DNA from 3 places in the Streptomyces sp. NPDC060000 genome. Region 2 is predicted to be linked to each of the others. Evidence: riboswitches for the same ligand, from Rfam matches in the RefSeq annotation. Region 2 holds a riboswitch; each other region holds the start of a gene.

The links. A riboswitch is a leader RNA that binds a small molecule or an ion and turns the genes downstream of it on or off. The one in region 2 is predicted to bind thiamine pyrophosphate.
Region 1: linked by a shared signal. The riboswitch ahead of thiC (phosphomethylpyrimidine synthase ThiC) and the one ahead of thiO (glycine oxidase ThiO) in region 2 are both predicted to bind thiamine pyrophosphate.
Region 3: linked by a shared signal. The riboswitch ahead of ACFWBB_RS25050 (thiamine ABC transporter substrate binding subunit) and the one ahead of thiO (glycine oxidase ThiO) in region 2 are both predicted to bind thiamine pyrophosphate.

The regions. Positions count from the first base shown of each region.
Region 1 covers NZ_JBHWUU010000003.1:93,196-103,138, forward strand. Annotated here, with positions in the region: gene ACFWBB_RS03255 (metallophosphoesterase) at 20-1,108, shown strand; gene ACFWBB_RS03260 (hypothetical protein) at 1,301-2,176, shown strand; gene ACFWBB_RS03265 (VWA domain-containing protein) at 2,353-3,834, opposite strand; gene thiC (phosphomethylpyrimidine synthase ThiC) at 4,020-5,846, opposite strand; TPP riboswitch at 5,839-6,028, opposite strand; gene ACFWBB_RS03275 (YibE/F family protein) at 6,812-8,188, shown strand; gene ACFWBB_RS03280 (SsgA family sporulation/cell division regulator) at 8,349-8,795, opposite strand; gene ACFWBB_RS03285 (IclR family transcriptional regulator) at 8,896-9,753, opposite strand.
Region 2 covers NZ_JBHWUU010000041.1:12,491-22,433, forward strand. Annotated here, with positions in the region: gene ACFWBB_RS21850 (NAD(P)/FAD-dependent oxidoreductase) at 1-989, opposite strand, end outside; gene ACFWBB_RS21855 (hypothetical protein) at 1,022-1,390, opposite strand; TPP riboswitch at 1,443-1,554, shown strand; gene thiO (glycine oxidase ThiO) at 1,552-2,718, shown strand; gene thiS (sulfur carrier protein ThiS) at 2,727-2,939, shown strand; gene ACFWBB_RS21870 (thiazole synthase) at 2,948-3,742, shown strand; gene pknB (Stk1 family PASTA domain-containing Ser/Thr kinase) at 3,880-5,856, shown strand; gene ACFWBB_RS21880 (deoxyribonuclease IV) at 5,891-6,769, shown strand; gene ACFWBB_RS21885 (sulfite oxidase-like oxidoreductase) at 6,786-7,418, opposite strand; gene bfr (bacterioferritin) at 7,617-8,096, shown strand; gene ACFWBB_RS21895 (bacterioferritin-associated ferredoxin) at 8,126-8,359, opposite strand; gene ACFWBB_RS21900 (class II 3-deoxy-7-phosphoheptulonate synthase) at 8,483-9,835, opposite strand; gene ACFWBB_RS21905 (trp operon leader peptide) at 9,932-9,943, shown strand, end outside.
Region 3 covers NZ_JBHWUU010000050.1:25,555-35,497, reverse strand. Annotated here, with positions in the region: gene ACFWBB_RS25080 (hypothetical protein) at 1-514, shown strand, start outside; gene ACFWBB_RS25075 (VOC family protein) at 640-1,059, shown strand; gene ACFWBB_RS25070 (LOG family protein) at 1,095-2,222, shown strand; gene ACFWBB_RS25065 (LAETG motif-containing sortase-dependent surface protein) at 2,385-3,101, shown strand; gene ACFWBB_RS25060 (ABC transporter ATP-binding protein) at 3,221-4,240, opposite strand; gene ACFWBB_RS25055 (ABC transporter permease) at 4,240-5,910, opposite strand; gene ACFWBB_RS25050 (thiamine ABC transporter substrate binding subunit) at 5,886-6,968, opposite strand; TPP riboswitch at 7,047-7,155, opposite strand; gene rlmN (23S rRNA (adenine(2503)-C(2))-methyltransferase RlmN) at 7,178-8,284, opposite strand; gene ACFWBB_RS25040 (hypothetical protein) at 8,456-8,677, shown strand; gene ACFWBB_RS25035 (phosphatidate cytidylyltransferase) at 8,970-9,943, opposite strand, start outside.

The DNA of each region.
Region 1 (9,943 bases), on a different contig from region 2:
GCGATGGTGGAGGGGTCTGATGACTCAGGGGGCCGGTCAGGGACCCGAAGTGGAGCGTACGGCGACGTTGCGCGACTTCCGGGTGCCCGCGTACGTCAACGAGACCGGTCCGTACGACCACGGCACAGACCCCGGCAATGCCGTGCCGCCCCTCGTGGAGGAGCCGCTGGAGCATCCGGACGGCTACACGCCCACCCAGCGCGACCTGCCCGTCATCAACCGGCGCGGCGACACCCTTCAGGTGGCCGTGGACCCGGCGACCGCCCAGGCCCCGCTGCCCGCGGCCGGCCCGGGACCCCTGTTCGTCGTCGGTGACGTACACGGCTACCTCGACGAACTGGTGGCCGCACTCCAGGAGAAGGGCCTGGTCGACTCCGCCGCCAACTGGTGCGCGGGCACGGCCCGGCTGTGGTTCCTCGGCGACTTCACCGACCGTGGCCCGGACGGCATCGGGGTCATCGACCTCGTCATGCGGCTGTCCGCCGAAGCCGCCGCGGCCGGCGGATACTGCAAGGCCCTCATGGGCAACCACGAACTGCTGCTGCTCGGCGCCAAGCGCTTCGGTGACACGCCCGTCAACTCCGGCGCGGGCACCGCCACCTTCCAGGCGGCCTGGCTGCTGAACGGCGGCCAGAAGTACGACATGGACCGTCTCCAGGACCACCACCTGCAGTGGATGGCCCGCCTCGACGCCGTCGAGGAGGTCGACGGCCATCTGCTCGTCCACTCCGACACCACCGCCTACCTCGACTACGGCGACTCGATCGAGGCGGTCAACGACACCGTCCGCGAGACGATCACGCGCAACGACGCGGACGAGGTGTGGGACCTGTTCCGCAAGTTCACCAAGCGCTTCTCCTTCCGCGACGAGGGCGGCGCCGACGCCGTGCGCTCCCTGCTCGATACGTACGGCGGCACCCGTATCGTTCACGGCCACAGCCCGATTCCCTACCTGCTGGGCGAAGTCGGCTCCGAAGAGGGCGAAGACAGTGGCGGTCCGCACGTCGAGGGACCGCACCTCTACGCGGACGGGCTGGCCATCGCGATGGACGGCGGCGTGACGATGGCCGGAAAGCTGCTGGTCCAGCAACTGCCCCTGGAAGTCTGAGCGTTCCCGGGGCAGAAGTTCCCCACTTCGGACCGGTCGGCGACACCGCAGGCCAGGGGCCAATTTCGGCAAACCCCCTGTCACCCCATGCCGTCGCCGCTCTACCATCGGGTTATCCGTAGCAGGCTCCCCTCCGTTTCTGCCCGACGGCTCGTTGGCATGCGAGCCCCAAGCCCTACGGAGCATCGGGGGATGCAGATGAACAGCGTTCCGCAGCACCTGAACAGCGAGGACCGCCAGGAGTACGAGCGGATCCTCGACGAGGCGCTGCGCTCCGCCCCACACCACCCGGAACTGGCTGCTGTCGGACAGCGGCTCAACCCCGAACAACTGCGCACCATGGCGCTCAACGCCTCCGCGCTCATCACGGTGGCCGCGGCGGCCGAGTACCAGCACTACGTCAAGGTCCGCGAGGAACTGCGCCACCCCGCGCCGTCCACGCCTTCGTCCACGTCCGAGACGGGCTCCGCGGAGCCCGGCGCGGCCGCGCTGGGGCTCGCCACCACCGTGGGGGAGGCGGCCCAGGCCGCCGAAGCCGCCGGGGCGGGCGCCGTCGCCGCCGTCCTCACCCCCGTTCTCGCCGGGACCGCCGCGATGATCTTCCTGCTCGTCGGCTACATACTCAGGGTGCTCGACCCCGAGCAGGCGTTCGCCCGGACCATGCTCGCCGCCGGCTGGACGTTCGGGGCCGTGGCCGTGGCCGCGATCCTTGTCGCCACCGTCGCGCTGCTGCTCACCGCCCTGCGCAACCGGCCCTCCCTGGAGGCCGGACCGTACAGCGAACTGAGCGAGGAGGTCGACCAGGCCAGGGAAGCCTGGCGAGAAGCCCTGCTGGAACGCGGCATCCTGCCGTTCCTCCGGGAGGCCCTCGCCGATCCCGGCACGGCGACCGCCCTGCACACCGACCCCACCCCACCGGCTCCCACCGGCCGCCTCCCGAAGATCGGCTATGACCGTCCGGGCTTCAGCAGCCCGGACGACGGCCGCTCGACAGGCCCGCGCCCGAGCTTCAGCAGTCCGGACTACACCAGCCCGGACTTCGGCGGCCCGGAGCACCAGCCGGAATAGGCACTCGGCTTGCGCCCCCGTCGACCCCGCCGGGACAGCGCAAGCCGTACGCCGTACGGCCTCGCTGTACGGCGTACGCCCACGCCGGGTGGCCTGGGTGCCAGTGCTGCGCTGTGCTGCTCGGAGTCACGGGATGGGTCGTGGTGGGCCGCCGTGCGGCTGTGGTTGTACGCCGGTCAGAGGATTCCTGCCCGGCCCGCTGCAGTGATCCAACTGGGGAACTCCGACAGCAGCCGGTCGTAGAGCTCCTGGTCCGGGACGGTGGTGATGTCGTCCACGGAGAAGAACCCCACGTTGTCGACGCGGCGCCCAGGAAGCGTGTCGAACCGTTCCAGGACTCCGTAGTCGGACCGGCCGAGCCCCACGAACTGCCAGAAGATCGGCTCCTCGACCGCCGCCCGCAGCTCCCGCTCGATCGCCGCGTCGCGGTGGACCCCTCCGTCGGAGAAGAACAGCACCAGCGTGGGAGCGGCCGTCGGATTCTCCCTCACATATGTTCTGACCTGGGCAATCGCCTTCTGCTCCTCGTTCTGGATGCCGACCGTGCGCATGTCGACCTGCCCGGGTTCCATCCCCTTGCGGGGCTTCCTGCTGCGCCGGAACAGACTGATCTCGCCCACCCGCACATGCAGCCGCAGCCAATCGGGGAGCTCGCCCAGCCGCAGGTCGGGGAGGCGCGCGGCCTCGCTGGCGAACGTCCAGGCCTGCATCTCTCCGTCGTCGTCGAGTTGGGCCGCCACCGCCGCCATACGCTCCACGACGTCCGCCACCACTCCGCGCGAGTACAGGAACGACATGGACCCGGAGGCGTCGAGGACGAGCACCACGCGCGCGCTGATCCCCACCGCTCCGCGCTTGCTCAGGCTGACGGCCACCTGCTCCTTGCGCAGAGACAGCCGCTTGCGCATGTCGACAGGCAGCTGCTCCTCCCCCTTGGACGGACGGGGACCGGACGGTCGGCTGATCGCAGGTGGGGTGACGGGCGGTGGAGTGATCGGGGGTGGGGCGATGGTGGGCCGGGTGGGTGGCGGTGGCGCCGATGGGGCGCGCGTGGATGTGTACGGTGGGGTGCCCGGCGGCGGGGTGAGAGGCGGTTGGTTCCGTGGCACGGTCGCCTCCTCCGGCCCTTCGTCGACCGTGATCCCGAAATCCGTGGCGACCCCGGCCAGCCCTGAGGCGTATCCCTGCCCGACGGCCCGGAACTTCCAGCGCCCCTCGCGCAGGTACAGCTCACCGGCGATGAACGCCGTCTCCGTATCGGCCCGCATCTCGAAGCGCGCCACTTCGGAGCGTCCGCCCGTGCCGAGCAGTCTCAGCGTCAGACCCCTCACCTGACCGAAGGTGCCGCCGTCGGCCGACGCGCACACCACCACACGCGTGATCGCGCCTTCCAGCGAGCGGAGGTCCACCTGGACCGTGTCGGTCGCGACGCCGGCATCGCTCCGCTTGCCGAGGTGTCGCACGGCGCCGGACGCGTGCAGCGGCTGGTTGTAGAAGACGAAGTCCCCGTCGTCACGAACCCGTCCGTCCTGGGCCAGCAGCAGCGCCGAGGCATCGATGTCCGGTCCGTCGACCTCCTCGGCCCAGCTGAGTTCGACCAGTACGCCCGGCACGTCGACCGGCAGATTGGCACCCTTGCTCATGGATCGCGCTGTCATGGAGGCAAGTCTGCCGAGCCGACGCCCGAGGGCAACCGAACGAGCACGACACTCCGCCTGATCGCGATACCGCTGTGTCTTACCCTCGCTGACGGGCCGCCCAGGGCGCTGTCCCCAGGTGTCGAACCTGGTGGGACAGCACCGATGGGAACAGCACCGATGGGAACAGCGCCGATCCGGACTCGTCAGTCGGCCAGCGGCAGGTACACCCGGTTTCCGCTCGCCGCGAACTCCTTCGACTTCTCCAACATGCCCTCGGCGATCTCCTCCGCCGAGGCCCCGGCGGCCGCCCCGCTGCCGAACCGCTCGTTGATGCTCTGGCTGATCTTCATCGAGCAGAACTTCGGCCCGCACATCGAGCAGAAGTGTGCCGTCTTCGCCGGCTCCGCCGGGAGGGTCTCGTCGTGGAACTCCCGTGCCGTGTCCGGATCGAGAGCGAGGTTGAACTGGTCCTCCCAGCGGAACTCGAAACGGGCGTCGGACAGCGCGTCGTCCCAATCCTGCGCACCGGGATGCCCCTTGGCGAGGTCGGCTGCGTGGGCGGCGATCTTGTAGGTGATGACGCCGGTCTTGACGTCATCCCGGTTGGGCAGGCCCAGATGCTCCTTGGGCGTGACGTAGCAGAGCATGGCCGTGCCCCACCAGGCGATCATCGCGGCACCGATACCGGAGGTGATGTGGTCGTACGCCGGCGCGACGTCCGTCGTCAGCGGGCCGAGCGTATAGAACGGAGCTTCATCACAGATCTCCTGCTGAAGGTCGATGTTCTCCTTGATCTTGTGCATCGGGACATGTCCCGGGCCTTCGATCATCGTCTGAACATGGAAACGCTTCGCGATCCGGTTGAGTTCCCCGAGTGTCCTCAACTCCGCGAACTGCGCTGCGTCGTTGGCGTCCGAGATGGACCCCGGCCGCAAGCCGTCGCCCAGCGAGTACGTCACGTCGTAGGCGGCGAGGATCTCGCAGAGCTCCTCGAAGTTCTCGTAGAGGAACGACTCCTTGTGGTGCGCGAGGCACCAGGCCGCCATGATCGAACCACCGCGCGACACGATGCCGGTCTTACGGTTCGCGGTGAGCGGGACGTACGCGAGGCGGACACCGGCGTGCACCGTCATGTAGTCCACGCCCTGCTCGGCCTGCTCGATGACGGTGTCCTTGTAGATTTCCCAGGTCAGTTCCTCGGCGCGGCCGTCGACCTTCTCCAGCGCCTGGTAAAGCGGTACCGTGCCGATGGGAACGGGGGAGTTGCGCAGCACCCATTCACGGGTGGTGTGGATGTTGCGGCCGGTCGACAGGTCCATGACCGTGTCGGCGCCCCATCGGGTGGCCCAGGTCATCTTCTCGACCTCCTCCTCGATGGAGGACGTCACCGCCGAGTTGCCGATGTTGGCGTTGACCTTCACCAGGAACCGCTTGCCGATGATCATCGGCTCGATCTCCGGGTGGTTGACGTTGGCCGGCAACACGGCGCGGCCTGCCGCGATCTCCTCGCGAACCACCTCAGGAGAAACATTCTCCCGGAGGGCCACGAATTCCATCTCGGGTGTGATCTCCCCCCGGCGCGCATACGCGAGTTGGGTCACCGCCCCGCCGTCCCGACTGCGGCGCGGCAGACGCGGCCGACCCGGAAAGACCGCGTCGAGGTTGCGCAGACCACCGCGCGGTGAGGTGTGCTTGACGCCGTCGTCCTCGGGACGGACGGGACGGCCCGCGTACTCCTCCGTGTCTCCGCGGGCGATGATCCAGTTCTCACGCAGCGGCGACAGGCCCCTGCGGACGTCGGTGCTGGCGAGTGGATCGGTATACGGGCCGGAGGTGTCGTACAGGGTGACCGACTGCCCGTTGGTGAGATGCACCTGACGGACCGGCACCCGCACGTCGGGACGAGCGCCCTCGACGTACCCCTTGTGCCAGCCGACGGACTTCCTGGCCCCCGATTCGTTCACGTCGACCGCGCTTTCGCTGGTCGCGTTCTGCGTGAAGGCAGGCGTGCGTGCGTCCTTGTTGGTCATGAGACCTACTCCCTACGCCGGCATTACCCGGTAACAGGTTCGGCGGTCGACGCAGCGGCTACCGTCTGCCGATGTTTCATGTGAAACATCACTCCATAGGAGAGACGTTCCACGTGAAACATCGCGAAGACGAAGGTCAGCGCCCTCTCAGCCCGGTGCTCCGAGCTCCCGCGTGTGCAAAGGTTGCCTCCACGCTAGCGCCAATTCTGGCGCGGTGAACAGAGGGCTCGTGTCGTTCTTGCGATGATCGGTCGGTGACCACCACACACCAGCCCCCGTACCCACCTCCCGAGCCGCCCCGTCGCCTTGGCGCCAACAACGGCAGTGGCGACGGCAATGGCAATGGCGACGGACCCGGCAACGGCCCCGGAGGCGACCGCGACTTCGGCAACGGTCACGACCACCAGCGGGGCCCCGGCCACGGACCTGGATACGCCGGTGGTCTCGGCGGCCTGAGGCGCGCCGGAACTCCCAGCGGGCAGCGTGCCCGCTCCGGTGACGGGGCGGGGCCGATGTCGGCGTCAGGGCCGGGGACCGGGCCAGCGCCAGCGCCAGCGCCAGGGAACAGCGGAGGTTACGGACGCGGGCAAGGGCCTGCGAACGATCCGGGATACGGGACCGGGCAAGGATCCGGAAATGACCAGGGATACGGGACCGGGCAGGTGTACGGAACCGGGCCCGCGCGCGGGCGGGGCTACGGCGGCTCTGGCCCCCGTCATGGAGCTGAGCCTGGCCTTGCTCCTGGTGTCGGCGCCCGTCCTGGCCCCAACCCTGACCCCAATTCTGGCCCTGGCGACGGATATGGCTTTGACCGCAAAGTCGGTCATGGGCAGAACCTCGACGGTGGTCATGGTGGCGGCCCCGGTGAGAGGCGCGGGAAGGGGCACGCCGGCGGTCACGGCGAGGATCACGGCGACGGTCACAGCGGCGGCGGTCACGGCGGTCACGGCGATGGCCCGGGGGACATGCACGGCGCAGGTTCAGGTAGCGGGCACGGACCTTCACACGGTCACAGCCACAGTCACGGCCCGGCCGCCCCCGTCTCCCGGCACCTGCGCAAGGTCATCGCGGCCATCCTCATCCCGTTCGGTGCCGCGGTGCTGGTGGGCCTCGTGGTGCTGTGGCCCGGTGGAGCGCCGGCGCACGAGCGCACCGGAGTCGGGTTCGACCGGCAGACCCAGCAGGCCACGGTCACCAAGGTCGTGAGCGTGAACTGTGCGTCGGTGAACGCCTCGGGCGACGCTCCCACCGGCGACACCTCCACGGCCGAGGGGTCCTCCGCACAGCAGCAGGCGAGCGGCACCTGCAAGCGGGCCACGATCCGCGTGGACACCGGCAGCGACAAGGGCCGTACGTTCACCGAGATCGTCCAGCCGGACCAGTCACGGCAGTTGGAGCAGGACGAGAAGGTCGTGGTCGCCTACGAGCCCTCCGCGCCGAAGGACCTCCAGTACTCGGTCACCGACGTGAACCGTCGGATCCCCATGACGGTCCTGGCCCTCATCTTCGCGGTCGCCGTCGTGGTCGTCGGGCGGCTTCGGGGCGTCATGGCGCTGGTCGCGCTGGCCATCAGCTTCATGGTGCTGAACTTCTTCGTCCTGCCCGCGATCCTCCAGGGGTCGAACCCTCTGGTCGTGGCAGTGGTGGGGTCGAGCGCCATCATGCTGATCGCCCTCTATCTCTGTCACGGCCTCTCGGCCCGCACCTCCGTCGCGGTGCTCGGCACCCTGATCTCGCTGCTGCTGATCGGCATCCTCGGCTCGCTGTTCATCGACTGGGCCGCGCTGACCGGCAACACGGACGACAACACCGGCCTGATCCATGGCCTGTACCCGTCGATCGACATGAGCGGTCTGCTGCTCGCCGGGATCATCATCGGCTCGCTCGGCGTCCTCGACGACGTGACGGTCACGCAGACCTCGGCGGTCTGGGAACTGCACGAGGCCAACCCCGCGATGGGTTGGCGCGGCCTGTACCGGGCCGGCATCCGCATCGGGCGCGACCACATCGCCTCCGTGGTCAACACACTCGTCCTCGCCTACGCCGGTGCCGCACTGCCGCTGCTACTGCTCTTCTCGATCGCGCAGAGCAGCGTGGGTGCCGTCGCCAACAGCGAGCTGGTCGCCGAGGAGATCGTGCGCACGCTGGTGGGCTCGATCGGCCTGGTCGCCTCCGTACCCGTCACCACGGTTCTGGCGGCCCTGGTGGTGTCCGCCGACCGGCCGAGCTCCGGTAAGGCACCCGCGACGGCCCCGGAAGTGATTCCCGCTGCTTCGGTGGGAACGACGGCCTCGGGCACCGCCCAGGCACGGGGCGGCCGTGGGAAGCGGCGCAAGCGCTGAGCTGGCGCAAGCGCGGAGGCGAGGGGGCGCCCGAGTGCCGAGAACACCGGCCGACTCGGGCGTGTCCCTCACTTCTCCCGGTAGGGAAGAAGCGTTCCTGCACAATGCCCACCGTGGCGAAGCGTTCCGCCACCGATCGCCTCCACTCACCGCAGTCACGTCAGCCGGCGCTCTGCTCCTCGGCCAGGATCCGGTCCAGCGCCTCGTCCAAGTACGCGTCGAAGTCGGCGAGAGCACCCTCCTGGCCCAGCGGAACCAGCTTGTCGGTGCGATCGAGGAAGGCCACCAGCGGAGCCGCCGAGGAGCGGAACAGCGCCTGGTCACCGCCGACCTGAAGCCGGATCAGGACCTCCCCCAGCACGTCGGGATCCACCGGCGAGACGCGGACGTCCCCTTCGCCGCACGGCCTGCCCACCCCGTCGATGAGCAGCTCGCGCCCGAAGGTCCAGGTCACCGGGGCATCACCGGGCAGATGGAAGGTGAGTCGCACGGCGTACGGATCGCACGACTCGTAACCCAGCTCCACCGGGATGCGGAACGAGAGCTCCTCGGACACGAGGAAGCTCATCATGACCTCTGCCTGTACTGCCTGTACGGACTCGCGCATCGCCTTACCTCGTCATTTGCCGCCGACTGGCCGGGAATGGACCGTCTGACACTGCACGCATCTTGCTGAACGTACACAACAGATCACAAGGAGTGAGTTTTCAGATACTGATAGAGATCGCCAACGATCCCAGGAGCCGTCCGACCTCGCTCTGCAGTTGCCGGGCCGCGGGCAGCAGCCGATGGGCGTGATGGGCGGGGAGGGAGATCGCCATCGTGGCCGCTGTGGTCCCCACGGTGATCGGGATGGCCGCGCACACCGTGCCCACCGCATACTCCTGGCGCTCGACCACCGGTTCCATACGCGGCATCCGCTCCAGGCGCCGCAGCAGAAGGTGGTTGTCACGCACGGTGTACGGAGTGATCGACTGCACCGGGTAGCGGTCCAGGTGGTCGCGACGGGCGTCCTCGTCCAGCTGGGAGAGCAGGCACTGGCCGATGGCGTGCGCGTGTCCGGTCTCCCGGAAGTCGGCCCACTCCTCGACCGCCGGATTACCGGGAGTGTCGGAGACGCACATGATCTCGATCTCGCCGTCGCGGTATCTGGCGTAGTACACGGGGACACCGATGGAATCGCGCCATTGGGCGAGGGTGTCGGCAACCGTGCTGCGACGTTTCTGCGCCGCTCCACTCGTGCCGAGCCGCTCCGCCGCCTCACCGAGGAAGAACAGCCCTTTGTCCCGTCGCAGATAGCCCTCGTGTACGAGGGTGCGCAGCAGGTGGTAGGCCGTGGGCAGCGCGAGACCGGTCTCGCGGGCGAGTTGTTTGGCCGGAGCCCCGTACTCGTGCTCCGCGACGGATTCCAGCAGGCGCATGGCGCGCTGGACCGAGCCGATCAGAGTGGCCGCGGGGTGCGGATGCTCGGGGGTGGTCGTGTTCGGCGGGCGTTGCAGCGGAGGTGTGGAGGTAGGCGGCCGGGTGGGGGGTGCGTACGGTTCTGCGGATGCGGTGTCAACCATGACCAAGGGTCACTCCGAAGCGCGAGGGGGGCGGTCCGTGCGGGGAACACGGGAGGGGGGAGTACGCCACTCGCGGGGGTCGTCCCCGCGACGAGTTCCGGACTTTAACCGCCTGCCACCGCTTGCAGACGGACTGTCAGGGAAACTTCCCCCGGCCGAGGGAACCGGCGACTGCTGTTACCGATCACCG
Region 2 (9,943 bases):
CAGAAGTACGGGACGGGGTCGTAGACGGCCGGGGGCTCGTCGGTGGCCGTGCCGATGATGTTCGCCGCGACCGTGCGCGGTCCCTGGAGGGCGTTGTCCCAGTGGTGGACGAGGAGCCGCTCGCCGTACCTCCCCGAGGGGAAGGAGGCGCAGTCGCCGACCGCGTACACGTCGGGCAGGGAGGTGCGCAGGTGGGCATCGGCCACGACTTCCCGGTGGGCGCCCAGCGCGATGCCGGAGCCGGCCAGCCAGGCGGTGGCGGGGCGGGCGCCGATGCCGACCACGACGGCGCCGGCGGGCAGCCGCGAGCCGTCGTCGAGGACGACCGCGCCGGGTTCGACGCGCTCCACGCGTGCGTGGGTGCGCAGCACGGTGCCGTTGTCGGCGTACCAGGCGGCCATCGGGGCGGCGACCTCGGCGGGCAGCGCCCCGGCCAGCGGCCGGTCGGCGGCCTCGACGACGGTGACCGCGCAGCCGGCCTCCCGCGCGGCCGTGGCGAACTCGGCGCCGATCCAGCCGGCGCCGACGACCACGACGTCGTGCTGCTGGGCGAGGACCGGCCGTAGCCGTTCGGCGTCGTCCAGGGTGCGCAGCAGGTGCACGCCGGGCACCCCCTCGGCGCCGGGCAGCCGGACCGGTTCGGCTCCGGTGGCGAGGACGAGGACGTCGTACGGGACGGGCCCGGCCCCGGTGTCCAGCTCGTGGTCGGCCGGGCGAAGGCCGTCGACCTCGCGGCCGAGCACGAGGTCGATGCCGAGGCCCTCGAAGTCGACGTCGAAGGCGGAGCCCTCGGCGTTGCCGAGCAGCACGGCCTTGGACAACGGGGGCCGGTCGTAGGGCTGGTGGGGCTCCGCGCCGATCAGCGTCACCGTGCCGTCGAAGCCCTGTTCGCGCAGGGCGACGGCGGTCTGGACCCCGGCCATGCCCGCGCCGACGACCACCACGCGCCGCCCGGACGGGCCGCCTTCTTCCTGCCTCTGCTCACTCACCTGATCACCTTAGGCGGCTGACGAATCGTCAGTCAGCCGTCGTGCGCCGTGACCTGCTCCACAACGCTGGTGCCGCTGCCCTCCTGCGACTCCCACGCCCAGGCCTCCTCGAGCCGTACCCGTCCGTCCGCGAGCTCCACGACCGTCGACACACAGTGCCCCGAGGACGTCGTCCCGTCGTGCTTGAGCTGTACGTACCGGAAGTCGAGGCGGTCCCCCTCCCGGGTACCCACAAGATGCCCGCGTACGACGTCACCGCCCGTGTACTCCGCCCAGATCTCGCCGCCGCGCTCGTGGTACGTGAAGCGGGTGCGGGTGCCGACCTGGCCCGGCGCCTGGTCGGCGACGGGGGCGAGGACGAGGCCGTCGAGCGAGACGGGCCTGGGCATGGGTATGGGCATGGGCAAAGGCTCCCTTACCGAGGTGCGCGGCGTCCGGCTAGGGTGGCCAACGTAGAGCACTCGCGGGAGTCCGGACGCACCGGGCTGAGAGGGAGGCTGGCGGCCTCCGACCGTACGAACCTGATCCGGGTCATGCCGGCGAAGGGAGGGGCTGGACGCCCATGTCGTCTCCGCGTACGTCAGACGTCCTCGTCATCGGGGGCGGGATCATCGGCCTGGTCACGGCCTGGCGGGCCGCGCAGCGCGGCTTCGCCACGGCGGTGGCCGACCCGGCGCCGGGCGGCGGGGCAGCCCAGGTGGCGGCCGGGATGCTGGCCGCCGTCACGGAACTGCACCACGGCGAGCAGGGTCTGCTCGGCCTCAATCTGGCCTCCGCCCGCCGCTATCCGGACTTCGCGGCCGAGCTGACGGAGCTGACCGGACACGGCCTCGGCTACCGGCGCTGCGGCACGCTCGCGGTCGCGCTGGACTCCGACGACCGCGCCCATCTGCGCGAACTGCACGCCCTGCAGCAGCAGTCGGGACTGGAGTCGGAGTGGCTGTCCGGTCGGGAGTGCCGGCGCCTCGAGCCGCTGCTCGCGCCAGGGGTGCGCGGCGGTCTGCGGGTGGACGGCGACCACCAGATCGACCCGCGGCGGCTGACCGGGGCGCTGGTGGCCGCGTGCGAGCGGGCCGGGGTGGTCTTCCACCGTGTGTGGGCCGAACGCCTGTCCGTGGTGGGCGAGCGGGCCGCGGGGGTCGTCACACGGGACGGTACGGCGCTGGAGGCGGGGCAGGTGGTGCTCGCCGGTGGCAGCCTGAGCGGGCGGCTCGCGGGGGTGCCGCGGGACGTGCTGCCTCCCGTACGGCCGGTGAAGGGCCAGGTGCTGCGGCTGACCGTGCCACCGCGCTACGCGCCCTTCCTGAGCCGGACCGTGCGGGCCGTGGTGCGCGGCAGCCAGGTCTACCTGGTCCCCAGGGAGAACGGCGAGCTGGTGGTGGGCGCGACCAGCGAGGAGCTGGGCTGGGACACCACGGTGACGGCGGGGGGCGTGTACGAGCTGCTGCGCGACGCCCATGAGCTGATCCCGGGCATCACCGAGCTGCCCCTCACGGAGACGCGCGCGGGGCTGCGGCCCGGGTCCCCGGACAACGCGCCGCTGCTCGGGCCGACGGCGCTGCCGGGGTTGCTGCTGGCCACCGGTCACTACCGCAACGGCGTGCTGCTGACGCCGGTGACGGGTGACGCGATGGCGCATGTCCTGGCCACCGGGGAACTCCCGGACGAGGCCCGTCCCTTCACGCCCCGGCGCTTCGGCGCCGCCGTACTCTCGGAGCAGTCCGCATGAACGTCCGCATGAACGCCCGCTTGCACGTCTCGGTGAACGGGGAGCGGCGGGAGTTCCCTCCCGGTACGGCTCTCGACAGCGTCGTACGGTCCCTGACGGCGGCGCCCTCCGGGGTGGCCGCCGCGCTCAACGAAACCGTCGTCCCGCGCGCGCAGTGGCCGTCGACGGCTCTGCGCGACGGTGACCGGGTGGAAGTCCTCACCGCGGTCCAGGGAGGCTGAGCCAAGTCATGGCCGACGACACCTTCCTCCTCGCGGGCATGTCCTTCTCGTCCCGTCTGATCATGGGTACGGGGGGTGCGCCCAGCCTGGACGTGCTGGAGCGGGCCCTGGTGGCGTCCGGCACCGAACTGACGACGGTCGCCATGCGGCGGGTGGACCCCTCGGTGCACGGTTCCGTGCTGTCGGTGCTGGAGCGGCTCGGTATCCGGGTACTGCCGAACACGGCGGGGTGTTTCACCGCCGGGGAGGCCGTGCTGACGGCGCGGCTGGCCCGGGAGGCGCTGGGCACCGCTCTGGTCAAGCTGGAGGTCGTCGCCGACGAGCGCACGCTGCTGCCGGACCCGATCGAGCTGCTGGACGCGGCGGAGACGCTGGTGGACGACGGATTCACGGTGCTCCCGTACACCAACGACGATCCGGTGCTGGCCAGGAAACTGGAGGACGTGGGGTGCGCGGCGGTGATGCCGCTGGGCTCTCCGATCGGCTCCGGCCTGGGGATCCGCAACCCGCACAACTTCCGGCTGATCGTCGAGCACGCGCGTGTGCCGGTGATCCTGGACGCGGGGGCCGGTACGGCGTCGGATGTGGCGCTGGCCATGGAGCTGGGGTGCGCGGGAGTGATGCTGGCGTCGGCGGTCACGCGGGCGCGCGATCCCGAGCGGATGGCGTCGGCCATGCGGGCCGGCGTCGAGGCGGGAAGACTGGCCCGGCTGGCCGGCCGGATCCCGCCCCGGTACTTCGCCGAGGCGTCCTCTCCCGTGGAGGGCCGGGCGGTGCTGGACCCCGAGCGCCCCGCTTTCTGACCCCCGTGCGGCTACCGTCCGGTCTTCGGAGACGGGCGTCGCCCGGCCGGTGGGTTGCGTCACAGGTCGGCTCCAGTAGCGCTGCGATCGCGGTGGAACCGGCGGAGGTGTCAGCGGCGGCTCGTACACTCACCTGCGTGGACACGACCCTTCAGGACCCTCTGGTCGGGCAGCTGCTCGACGGCCGGTATCGCGTAGAGGCGCGGATCGCGGTCGGCGGGATGGCCACGGTCTACCGGGCCGTGGACACCCGCCTGGACCGCGTGCTCGCGCTCAAGGTGATGCACCCGGCGCTCGCCGCCGACGGGGCGTTCGTCGAGCGGTTCATCCGGGAGGCGAAGTCGGTCGCCCGGCTCGCCCACCCGAATGTCGTCCAGGTGTTCGACCAGGGCGCCGACGGGTCGTACGTCTATCTGGCCATGGAGTACATCGCCGGATGCACGCTGCGCGATGTGCTCCGCGAGCGCGGGGCGCTTCAGCCGCGCGCCGCGCTCGACATCCTGGAGCCCGTGCTGGCCGCGCTCGGCGCCGCGCACCGGGCCGGGTTCGTGCACCGGGACATGAAGCCCGAGAACGTGCTGATAGGCGATGACGGGCGGGTCAAGGTCGCTGATTTCGGACTGGTGCGGTCCGTCGACACGGTGACCAGCACCACGGGTGCCGTGCTCGGCACCGTCGCCTATCTCGCCCCCGAGCAGATCGAGCAGCCAGGTGCCGCCGACCCCCGCGTCGACGTGTACGCGTGCGGGGTGGTCCTCCACGAGATGCTCACGGGTGAGAAACCCCACGACGGGGACTCCCCCGCGATCGTGCTCTACAAGCACCTGCACGAGGACGTCCCGCCGCCGTCGGCCCTGGTGCCCGGGTTGCCGTTCGCACTGGACGAGCTCGTCGCGTCGGCCACCGTCCGCGATCCCGAGGCACGGGCGTACGACGCCGTCGCGCTGCTCGGACAGACGCTGGAGGCGCGCGCCGCGCTCAGCGAGGAGCAGCTGGACGCGCTGCCTCCGCAGGCCGTCTCCGCCGCGCACCACAACGCCGAGGACCGGACGAGTGTGATCCCGCGCTCGCTCACCTCCCCCGCGCTCGGCTTCGCTCGCGCGGGGGGACCCCCATCGCGGCCGCTGCCCGTCGACGAGGACGACCCCGACGGCGCCGAGGACCCGCTCAACCGCACCTCGCGGTTCCAGAGCCCGCCGCCCCTGCCGCCCCGGCGCCGTTCCGTACGGCCCCGGCGCGGCGTGCTCGCGCTCGTCACGGTCGTCCTGCTGGTGCTCGGTGTGGGCGCCGGGGTCTGGTACATCAACTCCGGCCAGTTCACCAAGGTCCCGGCGGTGCTGACGCAGAAGGAGGCGCAGGCCAAAACGCGGCTCGAGGCCGCCGGGCTCAAGGTCGGCAAGGTCGAGCACGAGCACAGCGACACGGTGAGACGCGGCACCGTCATGGACACCGACCCCGAGCCGGGCGCCCGGATCCGCAAGCACGACTCCGTGACGCTCACCGTCTCCGACGGCCCGGAGATCGTGAAGGTGCCGGATGTGAAGGGCTCCCGGCTGGACAAGGCCGAAGAGCTGCTGAAGGCGGACGGTCTGGAGCCGGGGCTGGTCGACAAGGCGTTCAGCGAGGACGTCATCAAGGGCTTCGTGATCAGCACCGACCCGGCGGCGGGCACGAAGCGCCGGGCGGGCACCGCGGTCTCGATCGTGGTCAGCAAGGGCAGCCCGGTCGACGTCCCGGACGTCACCGGCGAGGACCCGGCCGATGCCAGGGCCGAGCTCGAGGAGGCCGGCCTGAAGGTGAAGATCGCCCCCGGACAGATCAACTCCGAGTTCGACAAGGGCCAGGTCGCGGCACAGACCCCGGCGGCGGACAGCGAGGCCGCCGACGGCGACACGGTGACGCTGACGCTGTCCAAGGGTCCGCAGATGGTCGAGGTCCCGGACGTGGTCGGCGCGAGCGTCGACGACGCCAAATCGCTCCTGGAGCAGTCCGGGTTCGAGGTCAAGGAGGACCGGGGGCTGCTCGGGCTGTTCGGCGACACCGTGAAGAAGCAGTCCGTGGAGGGCGGCGAGTCGGCGCCCAAGGGGTCGACGATCACGATCACCATCCGGTGACCGGAGGGGTCCGGGGGCATGACACCCTGAACGGGTGAGTTCCGGATCCCCCTTCCCCTCCCGCAACCCCATCGGCGGTCATGTCCCCGTGGCCGGCGGTCTGCACGACGTGGGCATGTCCTACGCGCACGACCTCGGGGCCGAGACGGTCCAGGTGTTCGTCGCCAATCCGCGTGGCTGGGCCACTCCGGTCGGCAATCCGCGGCAGGACGAGGCCTTCCGGGAGGCGTGCGCGGCACGGTCGGTCCCGGCGTACGTGCACGCGCCGTACCTGATCAACTTCGGCTCGCACACCGAGGCGACGGCCGAGAGGTCGGTGGAGTCGATGCGGCACTCGCTGCGTCGCGGGCGGGAGATCGGCGCGCTCGGGGTGGTCGTGCACACGGGGAGCGCGACGGGCGGCCGGGACCGGTCCGTGGCGCTGAAGCAGGTGCGTGAGTACCTGCTTCCGCTGCTGGACGAGCTGACCCACGACGACGACCCGTTCCTGCTGCTCGAGTCCACCGCCGGGCAGGGCTCCTCGCTCTGCTCCCGGACCTGGGACTTCGGGCCGTACTTCGAGGCGCTGGACGCCCATCCCAAGCTGGGCGTCTGCCTCGACACCTGTCACATCTTCGCGGCCGGGCACGATCTGACCGGCCCGGCCGGGATGCACCGGACCCTCGACCTGCTGGTGGACACGGTCGGCGAGGGCCGGCTGAAGCTCGTCCACGCCAACGACTCCAAGGACGTGTCCGGCGCCCACAAGGACCGGCACGAGAACATCGGCGCCGGCCACATCGGCGAGGACCCGTTCCGGGAGCTGATGACGCACCCGGCCACCGCGGGCGTACCGCTGATCATCGAGACGCCCGGCGGTAAAGAGGGACACGCGGCGGACGTGGAGCGGCTGAAGAAACTCCGGGACTGCTGACGCCGTACCGCGGACGTCAGAGTTCCGGCCCGTCCCCCGGGCCCTCCTGGTACGAGTAGCGCTGTTCCTTCCAGGGGTCGCCGAGGTTGTGGTACCCGCGCTCCTCCCAGAAGCCGCGGCGGTCGGCGGTCATGTACTCGACGCCGCGGACCCACTTCGGGCCCTTCCAGGCGTAGAGGTGCGGAACGACCAGCCGCAGCGGGAAGCCGTGTTCGGCGGTGAGCAGCTCGCCGTCCTTGTGGGTGGCGAAGATCGTGCGCTCGGAGGCGAAGTCGGACAGGCGCAGGTTCGAGCTGAACCCGTACTCGGCCCACACCATCACATGGGTGACGTTCGGGGCGGGCGGTGCGCTCCGCAGGATCGTGCGGGCCGGGACCCCGCCCCACTCGGCGCCGAGCATGCTGAACTTCGTCACACAGTGCAGATCGGCCACGACGGACGCGTACGGGAGGGCGGTGAACTCGTCGTGGTTCCAGCAGCGCTTCTCACCGTCGGCGGTGGCGCCGAAGACCCGGAACTCCCAGCGTTCGGGCCGGAACCTGGGGACCGGACCGTAGTGCGTGACCGGCCAGCCCCGCTGGAGTCGCTGTCCCGGCGGAAGCTCGGACACTGCTTCTTCCCCAGATTCGCGCTCCACCGGATGCCCCATGTCTCCATCCTGACAGACCCTGGACGGTGCACATGACCAGCCATGACCGGGCATATCCCGAATCGGGCAACTGCTACCAAGCATGCACTAACTTACTAAGTACGCACTTACTGGACGATCTTCGACGCCGATGCAATCATGCGGCGGCAACCTCCCCGATTCCCCACCCCGATCCCCCACGTGGAAGGAGCCTCTGCGATGCAGGGCGACCCCGAGGTCATCGAGTTCCTCAACGAGCAGCTCACCGGCGAGCTCACCGCGATCAACCAGTACTTCCTCCACGCCAAGATGCAGGAGAACTTCGGCTGGACGAAGCTCGCCAAGTACACGCGGCACGAGTCGTTCGACGAGATGAAGCACGCCGAGGTGCTCACCGACCGGATCCTGTTCCTGGAGGGGCTGCCGAACTACCAGCGGCTGTTCCACGTGCGCGTCGGACAGACGGTCAAGGAGATGTTCGAGGCCGACCGGCAGGTCGAGGTCGAGGCGATCGACCGGCTGAAGCGCGGGATCAAGGTGATGCGCGAGAAGGGTGACGTCACGTCCGCGAACATCTTCGAGTCGATCCTCGCGGACGAGGAGCACCACATCGACTACCTCGACACACAGCTGGACCTGGTGGAGAAGCTCGGCGAGCCGCTGTATCTCGCACAGCTGATCGAGCAGCCGGAGAGCTGACACCCGGCAGGAACCGGGCGCGGTCGGGCTCAGGCGGCTTCTTCGAGCACCTCGGTGTCGGCCGCCACCAGCCTGCCCTGGTCGGCGCGGTCGCGCCGGGGAAGGGTGCCCCGGCCGAGGATCGCCTGGATGCGACGGACGCACGAGCCGCAGTCCGTGCCCGCCTTGCAGGCGGAGGCTATCTGGCGGGGTGTGCAGGCGCCGCTCTCCGCGTGCTGCTGGACCTGCGCCTCGGTCACACCGAAGCAGCTGCAGACGAACACGCGGATCCACCTCCCGCCGAGATCAATAAGGCTAACCTAACCTTACCCGGCACTCGGTGACGACAAAAGTGGAGTGGGGCGCGGATCGTATGTGATCCGCGCCCCACTTCATGACCTACGTCTCTACTGGTCCCGGTACATCTCCGCGACCAGGAAGGCCAGGTCCAGGGACTGGCTCCGGTTCAGGCGGGGGTCGCAGGCCGTCTCGTAGCGCTGGTGGAGGTCGTCGACGAAGATCTCGTCACCGCCGCCCACGCACTCGGTGACATCGTCGCCGGTCAGCTCCACATGGATGCCGCCCGGGTGCGTGCCGAGGCCCTTGTGGACCTCGAAGAAGCCCTTGACCTCGTCGAGCACGTCGTCGAACCGGCGGGTCTTGTGACCCGAGGCCGCCTCGTAGGTGTTGCCGTGCATCGGGTCGGTGATCCAGGCGACGGTCGCGCCCGAGGCGCTGACCTTCTCGACCAGCTCGGGCAGCTTGTCGCGGACCTTGTCGGCGCCCATGCGGACGATGAAGGTCAGCCGGCCCGGCTCGCGGTCCGGGTCGAGGCGCTCGATGTACTTCAGCGCCTCCTCGGCCGTGGTCGTCGGGCCGAGCTTGATGCCGATCGGGTTGCGGATCTTCGAGGCGAACTCGATGTGCGCGTGGTCCAGCTGCCGGGTGCGCTCACCGATCCACACCATGTGCGCCGAGACGTCGTACAGCCGCCCGGTGCGGGAGTCGACCCTGGTCAGGGCGGACTCGTAGTCGAGCAGCAGCGCCTCGTGCGAGGAGAAGAACTCGACCGTCTTGAACTCTTCCGGGTCGGTCCCGCAGGCGTGCATGAAGTTCAGCGCCTGGTCGATCTCACGCGCGAGCTGCTCGTAGCGCTGGCCGGACGGGGACGACTTCACGAAGTCCTGGTTCCAGGCGTGCACCTGGCGCAGGTCGGCGTAGCCGCCGGTGGTGAAGGCGCGCACCAGGTTGAGCGTCGAGGCGGAGGCGTTGTACATCCGCTTCAGCCGCTCGGGGTCCGGGATGCGGGACTTCTCGTCGAAGTCGAAGCCGTTGACCGAGTCGCCGCGGTACGTCGGCAGGGTCACGCCGTCGCGGGTCTCGGTGCCCTTGGAGCGCGGCTTGGAGTACTGGCCGGCGATCCGGCCGACCTTGACGACCGGCACGGAGGCCGCGTACGTCAGCACGGCGCCCATCTGGAGCAGCGTCTTGAGCTTGTTGCGGATGTGATCTGCGGACACGCCGTCGAAGGCCTCGGCGCAGTCGCCGCCCTGGAGCAGGAACGCCTCTCCCTTGGCGACGGCCGCCATCCGGGCGCGCAGCTGGTCGCACTCGCCCGCGAAGACGAGCGGCGGATACGACTCGAGGTCCGCGATCACTGCGCGCAGAGCCTCGGGGTCGGGGTACTCGGGCTGCTGCGCCGCGGGCAGGTCTCGCCAGGTGTTGCCAGCGCTCGCGCTGGTCTTAGCGTTCACGGTCACGCCCTCAACATTACGGGGTCGTGTCGAGTCGTTTTCGCCCGGCTCGACAGGTGAGACGCCCTCCCGCTCAGGTGCGCGTGGGATAGGGTGCGTCGCATGTTCGCGCTT
Region 3 (9,943 bases), on a different contig from region 2:
CCTTCCCCTCCCCGGCGGCCTGCCCACCGGCCCCGCCGCGGTCCTCCTCGGCTGGACCCTGACCGCCGTGGGACTGGCCCTCGCCGGTCCCGGCCTCACCCACCTCTGCGGCCTTCTGCTGCAAGCGGCCCGCCCCGGCGCGCTCCGCCTCCTCGCGGGCCGCGGGCTGATGCAGGAGGCGTCCCGCATCGGCCGCCCGCTGGGCGTGGTCTGCGCGGTGGCCTCCGGCGCGTACACGATGGCCATGCTCTACGACCCGGCGGACCCGTCCTTCGGCCCGCTCACCGCCCTCGGCGCGCTGATCGTGGTGGGCTGCACCGTCGCCACGCTCCTGACGGCGGCCGTCGAGGCGAGGCAGGTCCGCGCCGACACCACCGCCGCCCTGCTCCGCCTCGGCGCCCCGGCCAAGACGCTGCGCAGCGCCGCAGCCCTGCGCACCGGCGCCCTGCTCGCCCTGTTCGTCCCGCTCACCCTGATCGTGGCCGAACTGGCGGCCCTCCCGCTGACGCGCTGAAGCACTCCCGCGGGCAGAAAACGTCCGCGCGGAAGGGTCGCCCCCGCCGATTAGTTCCGCGCGGCCCACCGGTCTACCTCACCGACACGACACACCAGCGGCACGAACTCCCTGGGAGAGACCAGATGACCACCCCGGCCTACCAGCAGATGATCTTCGTGAACCTGCCCGTGAACGACCTCGACGCCTCGAAGAAGTTCTTCACGGAGCTCGGCTACACGATCAACCCGCAGTTCAGCGACGACAACGCGGCCTCCGTGGTGATCAGCGACACGATCGTGGTGATGCTGCTCACCAAGCCGTTCTACTCGACGTTCACCAAGAAGGAGATCGCGGACGCCGCGAAGACCAGCGAGGTCCTGATCGCCCTGAGCGCCCAGAGCCGCCAGAAGGTCGACGAGCTCGTCGACAGGGCGCTCGCGCTGGGCGGCTCCCCGAGCGGTGAGACCCAGGACATGGGTTTCATGTACGGCCGTTCGTTCGACGACCTCGACGGCCATACCTGGGAGGTCGTATGGATGGACCCCTCGACCGTCCAGAGCTGACCCGCTCGCCGTTCCGCGCTGCCTAGCATGGGCGGGTGCATCCGACGACACCCGCCCAGCCGTTCGACGGCTCCCACGACCGTGAGATCGAGTCCCTCGCCGAGTTCGACGAGGTGGCCCGCACCCACGGCACGCTCTCCCACTTCCGCGTCCAGTCCGTCGATCTGACGGCCCGTACGGACGTCCTCCTCGCCCTGGACACCTCGGGCGCCGTCTTCCTCGGCTGCCCGATGGAACCGGAGGCGGCCACGAAGTCCCGCGCCTCCGGCGCCCTGGTCTTCCCGCCCGTACCGGGCCTGTCCTTCGACCCGTACCGCGGTTTCGTCTACTCCCCCGACGAGTTGTTCGCGTCCCTGGACGAGGGCTACGAGGCGACACCGGACGCCCGTACGTACGCCTGGTTCCAGCACACGAAGGCGGACGGCGACATCTTCGGGTCGATGCTCCGCTCGATCCACGACGACGCCGTCACCGACGCGCTCGACGAACTCCTCGTCGGAGAGCGCGTGGTGGGCGTCATGGGCGGCCACGCCATGGCACGCGGCACGGACGCGTACGCCGGCGCGGCCCGCCTCGGCCGTGAACTCGCCCGTGCGGGGCTCATGGTGGCGACCGGAGGCGGACCCGGCGCGATGGAGGCGGCGAACCTCGGCGCCTACGCGGCCCCCTTCGACGACGAGATGCTCACCGGCGCCCTCCGTATCCTTGCCAAGGCACCGAAGTTCACGCCCTCGATCACCGAATGGGCGAAGGCCGCCTTCGAGGTGCGGGCCGGCTGGCCGGGCGGCGGCCCCTCGGTCGGCATCCCCACGTGGTTCTACGGCCACGAGCCGCCGAACCCGTTTGCCGCGCACCTCGCCAAGTACTTCTCCAACGCCACCCGCGAGGACGGCCTGTTGGCCCGCTGCACCGCGGGAGTGGTGTTCCTGCCGGGCGCCGCCGGGACCGTACAGGAGATCTTCGACAACGCGACGCCCAACTACTACGGGTCGCGGGGCGAGCCGACCCCCATGGTGCTCGTGGACCGGACGCACTGGACACAACGGCTGCCCGCCTGGCCGCTCTTGCGGTCACTCGCCCAGGAGCGGGCGATGGAGTCCCGTATCGCCCTGGTTGACCGGATCGAGGAGGCTCCGGAGGCGTTGAAACGTCTCGGTGGTTAATAAGCGGGCAAAGCCAGCCGCTCAGAGGCATCCTCGCATTGACACTTCTTATGGAACGCTTATAGACCTGTGGTTCTGCTGGGGATGGTGACGCGTTCGGCTCACCGGGGGCGCCATCTTCCCCTCCACCCCCCGCAGTTGCGCTTCCCGTAAAGGACAAACGTGTCCCTTTCCCGCCGTACCGCCGCCCGTTCGGTGCGCATGCTCGGTGTCACCGCCGCCTCCGCCGCCCTCGCGCTCAGCGCCGCCGGCACCGCGCTGGCCTGCGACATCAGCGAGTTCTCCGCCACTGCCGCCTGTGACGGCACGAAGGGCGTCATCACCGTCACCGACAAGGACCCCACGGGCGTCCCGGCCGTCATCACCGTCTTCCTCGAGAACAACGGCGCCGACCTCCGGCAGGTCGGCACGGAACAGACGGTCGTGGGCTCGAAGAAGGGCGTCACCGTCTCCTTCGCCGAGGACTGGGAGCCGAACGCCGAGTACCGGGTCCACGTCCTGGCCGTCAAGGGCAAGAAGACGTTCGTCGACACCGACATCAGCCCGAACGTGACCACCCCGTCCAAGGCCTGCGAGGCCGACGACACGTCGAGCCCGAGCAGCACCCCGTCCTCGTCGCCGTCGGACACCAAGACCACGCCGCCGCCGGCCGAGACGATCACCCCGTCCGCTTCCCCGTCCGACTCGGCCAGCGACAGCGCCGCGCCCGCACCCTCCGCGAGCAACGCCCCGTCGCCCGCGGTCCAGGAGTCCAACCTCGCCGAGACCGGTGCCAACTCCAACACCGGTCTGATCGTCGGCGTCGCGGCCGCCCTGGTCGTCGTCGGCGGTGGCGCGGTGTTCTTCGGGATGCGTCGCCGCGGGTCCAGCAACCGCTGACCGGCACGACCCGCTCGACCCGCACTACGGACGTACGTGAGTGGCCCGTCCCCATTTCGGGCGGGCCACCCGCATGTCCCGGTACGTTCCCCGGCCGGCCTCTCTCCCTCGGCCGGCCGTCAGTCCAGTACGACGATCTCGCCCGCGTCGAAGGAGACCCCCACCGCGCCTCCGACCTCCGGCGCGTCCCGCAGGGCGCACGCCGCCTCCAGCCTCGGTGCGCCCTCCGGCTGGAGGTGCACCGCGACATGGGTGCCGCGGAAGGTGCGGCCGGCGACGGTGCAGCGCAGTCCCTCGTCCGCACCCACCAGGCGCACACCGGCAGGCCGGACCAGCAGCGTGCGCGCCCCCTGGCCCGATCCGTCCGGCACCGGCACCTTGCCCCACGGGGTGACCGCGGCCTCCCCCGTGACGGTCGCCTCCACCACGTTGTCGAAGCCCAGGAACCGGGCCACGAACTCGTCCGCCGGCCGCTGCCACACCTCGAGTGGCGTACCGGACTGGGCGATCCGCCCGTCCCGCATCACCACGACCCGGTCGGCGAGCGCGAACGCCTCGCCCTGGTCATGGGTGACCGCGAGCACGGTCGTCCCCAACCGGCCGAACAACTCCCGAAGTTCGACGACCAGCCGCTCCCGCAGCGACCGGTCGAGCTGGCCGAGCGGCTCGTCGAGCATCAGCAGCCGGGGCCGCGGCGCGAGGGCCCGGGCCAGCGCCACCCGCTGCTGTTCCCCGCCGGAGAGCGAGGCCACCGCACGGCCGCCCGCACCGGGCAGCCCGACCAGTTCCAGCAACTCCCGCACCCGCTCGCCCTGCCGGCCCCTGGGCATGCCGCGCATCCGCAGCCCGAAGGCCACGTTGCCGCCCACGTCCCGCTGCGGGAACAGCTGATGGTCCTGGAACATCAGCCCGAGCTCCCGCTTGTGCGCGGGCACCCCGGCCTGGTCCCGCCCGTCCAGCAGCACCCGGCCGGCGTCCAGCGGCTGGAGCCCGGCCACCGCCCGCAGCAGCGTCGACTTGCCGCTGCCGCTCGGCCCCAGCACGCAGACCACCTCGTGCTCGGCGACGGCGAGACCGACCGCGTCGAGCACGGCGCGCCCCCCGAACCGCACGGTCGCGCGCTCCAGCTCCAGCAGCATCAGAACTCCCCCGTACGGTCGGTCCGCAGCCGCTCCAGCACCAGCAGGGCCACCGCGCACACCACCATCAGAATCGTCGAAAGGGCCATCGCCTGGCCGTAGTTCAGCTCGCCGGCCCGACCGAGCAGTCGCGCCACGGCGACCGGCAGCGTCGGACTGTCGGGCCGGGCGATGAACACCGTCGCCCCGAACTCCCCCAGCGACACCGCGAAGGCGAATCCGGCCGCGACGAGCAGCGCCCGCCGCACCATCGGCAGGTCGACCTCCCGCCACACCCGCCAGGGCGACGCCCCGAGCACGGCCGCCGCCTCACGCAGCCGCTGGTCCACCGCCCGCAGCACCGGCAGCATGATCCGTACGACGAAGGGAACGCCGACCAGCGCCTGCGCGAGCGGCACCAGGATCCAGGTACCGCGCAGGTCCAGCGGAGGCTCGTCGAGCGCGATGAGAAACCCGAAGCCGACGGTCACGGCGGAGACGCCCAGCGGCAGCATCAGCAGTGCGTCGAAGCCACGGACCAGCCGTCCGGCGTCCCGTCGGGTGAGCGCGGCCGCGGCGAGCCCACCGACGAGCACGGCGATCGCGGTCGCGACGACGGCGTACTCCAGCGAGTTGCCGATCGCCTCGATCGGCGGGACCAGGAAGACATTGCCGTCGTCGCTGGTCAACGCCCGGTAGTAGGCGAAGCCGGGTGCGTCGAGCGAGCGCTGCGCCAGCACCCCGAGCGGCAGCACCAGCAGGACGGCGATCGTGCCGAGCACTCCGGCCAGCAGCGCCCACTGCCCGGCCCCGCGCGGTCGCCGCGCCGTCACCGACGCGTCGACCAGCCGCAACGCGGTCTCCCGCCGCCGTACGGCCTGGGCGTGCACGGCGAGGATCACGCCGACGGCCACGAACTGGACGATCGTGAGGACGGCGGCCGTGGACAGGTCGAAGATCTCGGAGGTCTGCCGGTAGATCTCCACCTCGAGGGTGGAGAAGGTGGGGCCACCGAGGATCTGCACCACTCCGAAGGAGGTGAAGGTGAACAGGAAGACCATCAGCGCGGCGGCGGCGACGGCGGGCCCCAGGGCGGGCAGGGTGACCGTGCGCCACGCCGTCAGCCGGGACGCGCCGAGCATCCGCGCCGCCTCCTCCTGGCGGGGGTCGAGCTGCGACCACAGCCCGCCCACCGTCCGCACGACGACCGCGTAGTTGAAGAAGACGTGCGCCAGCAGGATCGCCCACACCGTGGTGTCCAGCCGTACGCCCCACAGGTCGTCGAGCAGTCCACCGCGCCCGACGAGCGCCAGGAACGCCGTGCCGACGACGACCGTCGGCAGCACGAACGGCACGGTGACGACGGCGCGCAGCACCTGCTTGCCCGGGAACTCCAGGCGCGCGAAGACATACGCGGCGGGCAGCGCGACCAGGAGCGTCAGCGCGGTGGAGGCCAGTGCCTGCCAGGTGGTGAACCACAGGACGTGCCGGATGCCGGACTGCGCGAGCACGTCCCACAGCCGTCCGAAGCGCGGGCCCCCGTCGGCGCCGAGTCCCCGGGCGACGATCGCGGCGACAGGGTAGGCGAAGAAGACCGCGAAGAACGCGACGGGCACGGCCATGAGACCGAGCCGTGCCACGTTCCCCGTGCGGGCTCCGCGCCCGGTCACTTCAGTACGAGCGAGGTCCATGACTTGACCCAGTCGTCGCGGTTGTCGGCGATCTTCCCGGGGTCCAGGGTCTCGGGGTCCTTGGCGGCGGGCCCGTACTCGGTGAACTCGGCGGGGACGGCCGCCCCCTTCACCACCGGGTACACGAACATGTTGAGCGGCATGTCCTCCTGGAACTCTTTGGTGATCAGGAAGTCGATCAGCGCCTTGCCGCCCTTGCTGTTGGAGGCGTTGCTCAGCAGACCCGCGAACTCGATCTGCCGGAAGCAGGTGCCGGACGCGACACCGGTCGGCGCGGTGGCCGGCTTCGGGTCGCCGTAGATCACCTCGGCGGGCGGCGAGGAGGCGTACGACACGACGAGCGGCCGGTCGGCCTTCGCCTTCTTCCCCCCGGCGGACCCGGAGAACTCCTCGTTGTAGGCCTGCTCCCAGCCGTCGACCACCTTCACCCCGTTGGCCTTGAGCTTCTTCCAGTACCCCTCCCAGCCTCCGTCGCCGTACTTCGCGGCGGTGCCGAGCAGGAAGCCGAGCCCGGGCGAGGAGGTGGAGGCGTTCTCGGTGACGAGCAGATCCTTGTAGGCGGGCTTCACCAGGTCGTCGAAGGAGGCGGGCGGGGCCAGCTTGTGCTCGCTGAAGTACGCCTTGTCGTAGTTGACGCAGATGTCGCCGTAGTCGACGGGAGTGACCCGGCGCTTGTCGGCGTCCAGCCGGTACTGCGCGTCGACCTGCCCCAGCCCCTTGGCTTCGTACGACTGGAACAGCCCGTTGTCGAGGGCGCGCGACAGGAGCGTGTTGTCGACGCCGAAGAAGACGTCGCCCTGCGGGTTGTCCTTGGTGAGGATCGCCTTGTTGACGGCCTGCCCGGCGTCGCCGTCCTTGAGGACCTTCACCTTGTACCCGGACTCCTTCTCGAAACCGGCGAGCACACCCTTGGACACGGCCCACGAGTCGTGGCTGACGAGGGTGACGGTCTTCGAGCTCCCCGAGCCCGCCGTCCCCTTCCCGTCCGTCGACCCGCACGCGGACAGCGCGACCAGGCCGAGCCCTACGGCCACGGCCACGAAGGTCTTGTTCTGCACTGGTTTTCCTCCTGGGTTGACCAGGAAGAGACGCGGCCCCGCCCGGGTCCGCGACGGACGCCGGGCAGGGCGCAACAGCTCGAGTGATGACCGAACTTCCTACCCAGAATGACCTGGGCGAGGTTCAGAGGGTCTGCGGGCCTGGATGCCGCACTCTCAGCGCTGTGGCGCTCCCCTGTCGGAATATGAAGATGTGTACGGTCCTCAGACTACCGCTCGGTCGCCGCGAGCTGACCGCACGCCCCGTCGATCTCCTGACCACGGGTGTCCCGGACCGTGACGGGCACCCCGTGCGCGGCGATCGCCTCGACGAACGCCTTCTCGTCCTCGGGCCGGGAGGCCGTCCACTTCGACCCCGGCGTCGGGTTGAGCGGGATGAGGTTGACGTGCACCGGCTTGCCCCGCAGCAGCCGCCCGAGCCGGTCACCACGCCAGGCCTGGTCGTTGATGTCGCGGATCAGCGCGTACTCGATGGACAGCCGACGCCCGGACCGCTCGGTGTACTCGAACCCGGCCTCCAGCACCTCGCGCACCTTCCACCGCGTGTTCACGGGGACCAGGGTGTCGCGCAGTTCGTCGTCCGGCGCGTGCAGGGAGATCGCCAGCCGGCACTTGAAGCCCTCGTCGGAGAACCGGTGGATGGCGGGCACCAGGCCGACCGTCGACACGGTGATCCCGCGCTGCGAGAGCCCGAGCCCGTCGGGAGCCGGGTCGGTGAGCGCCCGGATGGCACCGACGACCCGCTTGTAGTTGGCGAGCGGCTCGCCCATACCCATGAAGACGATGTTGCTGAGCCTGGCAGGCCCCCCCGGCACCTCTCCGTCCCGCAGGGCCCGCATCCCGTCGACGATCTGGTGCACGATCTCGGCGGTGGACAGGTTCCGGTCCAGCCCCGCCTGCCCGGTGGCGCAGAACGGGCAGTTCATCCCGCACCCCGCCTGCGAGCTGATGCACATGGTCACCCGGTCCGGGTACCGCATCAGTACCGACTCCACGAGCGTGCCGTCGAACAGCCGCCACAGGGTCTTGCGGGTGGTCCCCTCGTCGGTCGACAGATGCCGGACCACCGACATCAGGTCCGGCAGCAGCGCCTCACGCAGCTTGTCGCGGGCACCGGCGGGGATGTCGGTCCACTCCGCCGGGTCGTGCGCGTAACGCGCGAAGTAGTGCTGCGAGAGCTGCTTGGCACGGAACGGCTTCTCACCGATCTCCGCCACGACCTCCTTCCGCTCGGCGGGCGAGAGGTCGGCAAGATGCCGCGGCGGCTTCTTGGCTCCGCGGGGGGCAACGAAAGTAAGTTCTCCGGGCTTCGGCATAACCCTTCCAGTGTCGCAGATCAACTCCACCGGCCCAGGCCCAGAACGGGGTGGGGGCGGTCACCCCTGGGCGCTCTCTGTCATGGTTGGACGGCCTCGCACAACCCAGGGACGGCCCAGGGGGCGTACCACCGGGAGCGGGATGATCTCTCCGGAGGGGTGCGAGTGGACATGCTTGAACTGATGGAGTGGCTGGCCGCGCGCGGAGTCACAACCTTCTTCAAGGTCGACGGTGACCGCATGGTTGAGCGGCGGACGGCATGGATGGTCATCGTCAGCGGTGGGCCGCTCGGCGAGGACTCGTTCTTCCGAGCCGACCTGGCCACGCCAGACGCATGCCTTGACTCGTTGCTCGCTCATCTGGAGGGCAAGGGCCTGTCGCCATTCGCATGATCAACATGTGCTGAAGCTCAGACGCAACTGCCGTGGGGTGCCCGCACGTACCTGGTGAGCTCGACCGCCCGCTCGCTCAGTTTCTCGTTCCCCTCACGGCCCTGGTGACGAGCTCGCTCGCCCAGCCCTCGGCGGAGGCCGTGGGCAGGACGAGCCGGCGTCGACGGTAGCGGTGCCCGGCGCGCGTCGTTGATCGCTGCGAGCAGCGAGGCAGGAGTACATGAGATACGGGCCCCCTCCCCGCACAGAAGCAAAGGGAGGCGGCCCGCATGAACCCGTTGTGCCGCGTGGGTCAGCCGGAACCCACGAACAGGACGAGCAGCAGCCAGACCACGGGAGCCGTGGGCAGGAGCGAGTCGAGCCGGTCCATGATGCCCCCGTGGCCCGGGAGCAGCGTGCCCATGTCCTTGATGCCCAGGTCCCGCTTGATCATGGACTCGCCGAGGTCGCCGAGCGTGGCGCTGGCCGCGACGGCGAAGCCGAGCAGCAGCCCCTGCCACCAGGTGCCGTCGTCGATCAGGAACTGCATGCACAGCGCGCCGGCGACCATCGCGAACGACACCGCCCCGAGCAGGCCCTCGCGGGTCTTGCCCGGGCTGATGCGCGGGGCGAGCTTGGTTCTGCCGAAGCGCCAGCCGACGGCGTACGCGCCCGTGTCGCTGACGACCGTCAGGACCAGGAACGTCATGACACGGAACGCTCCGTCGTCGGCGGTGAGCATCAGGGCGACGAACGTGGCGAGGAACGGCACGTAGAAGGCCGCGAAGACGCCGGCCGTGACGTCCTTGAGGTAGCCCTCGGGCGGTTCGGTCATCCGCCAGACCAGCACCGCGAGCGCGGTGAGAGCCATCGCGACCCAAGCGCCCTCGGGTCCCCGGACGTATCCGGCGACGATCATCGCGGCACCGCCGACCGCTAGCGGCACGAGCGGCGCCCTGATGCCCTTGCGCTCCTGCAGCCTGCTGGTCAGCTCCCACAGGCCCACGACGACGGCGACCGCTATCACGCCGATGAACACGGCCTTGACGACGAACAGCGACGCGACGATGACCGCACCGAGCCCGACCCCGACCCCTATGGCCGCGCCCAGGTCGCGGCCCGCACTCTTCTTCTGCGGGGCGGGCGCCGGCTGAGGGGCGTCGGGCATGGGCTCCGGATTCTGCGGCACCGCCGCAGGGGGCTGTGCCGACGGTGTGTCGTGGCGTCGGGCGGCGTCGATGTACGGCTGGTTGCCGTAGGGCGCGTCGCCGTAGGGCTCGGCTGGGA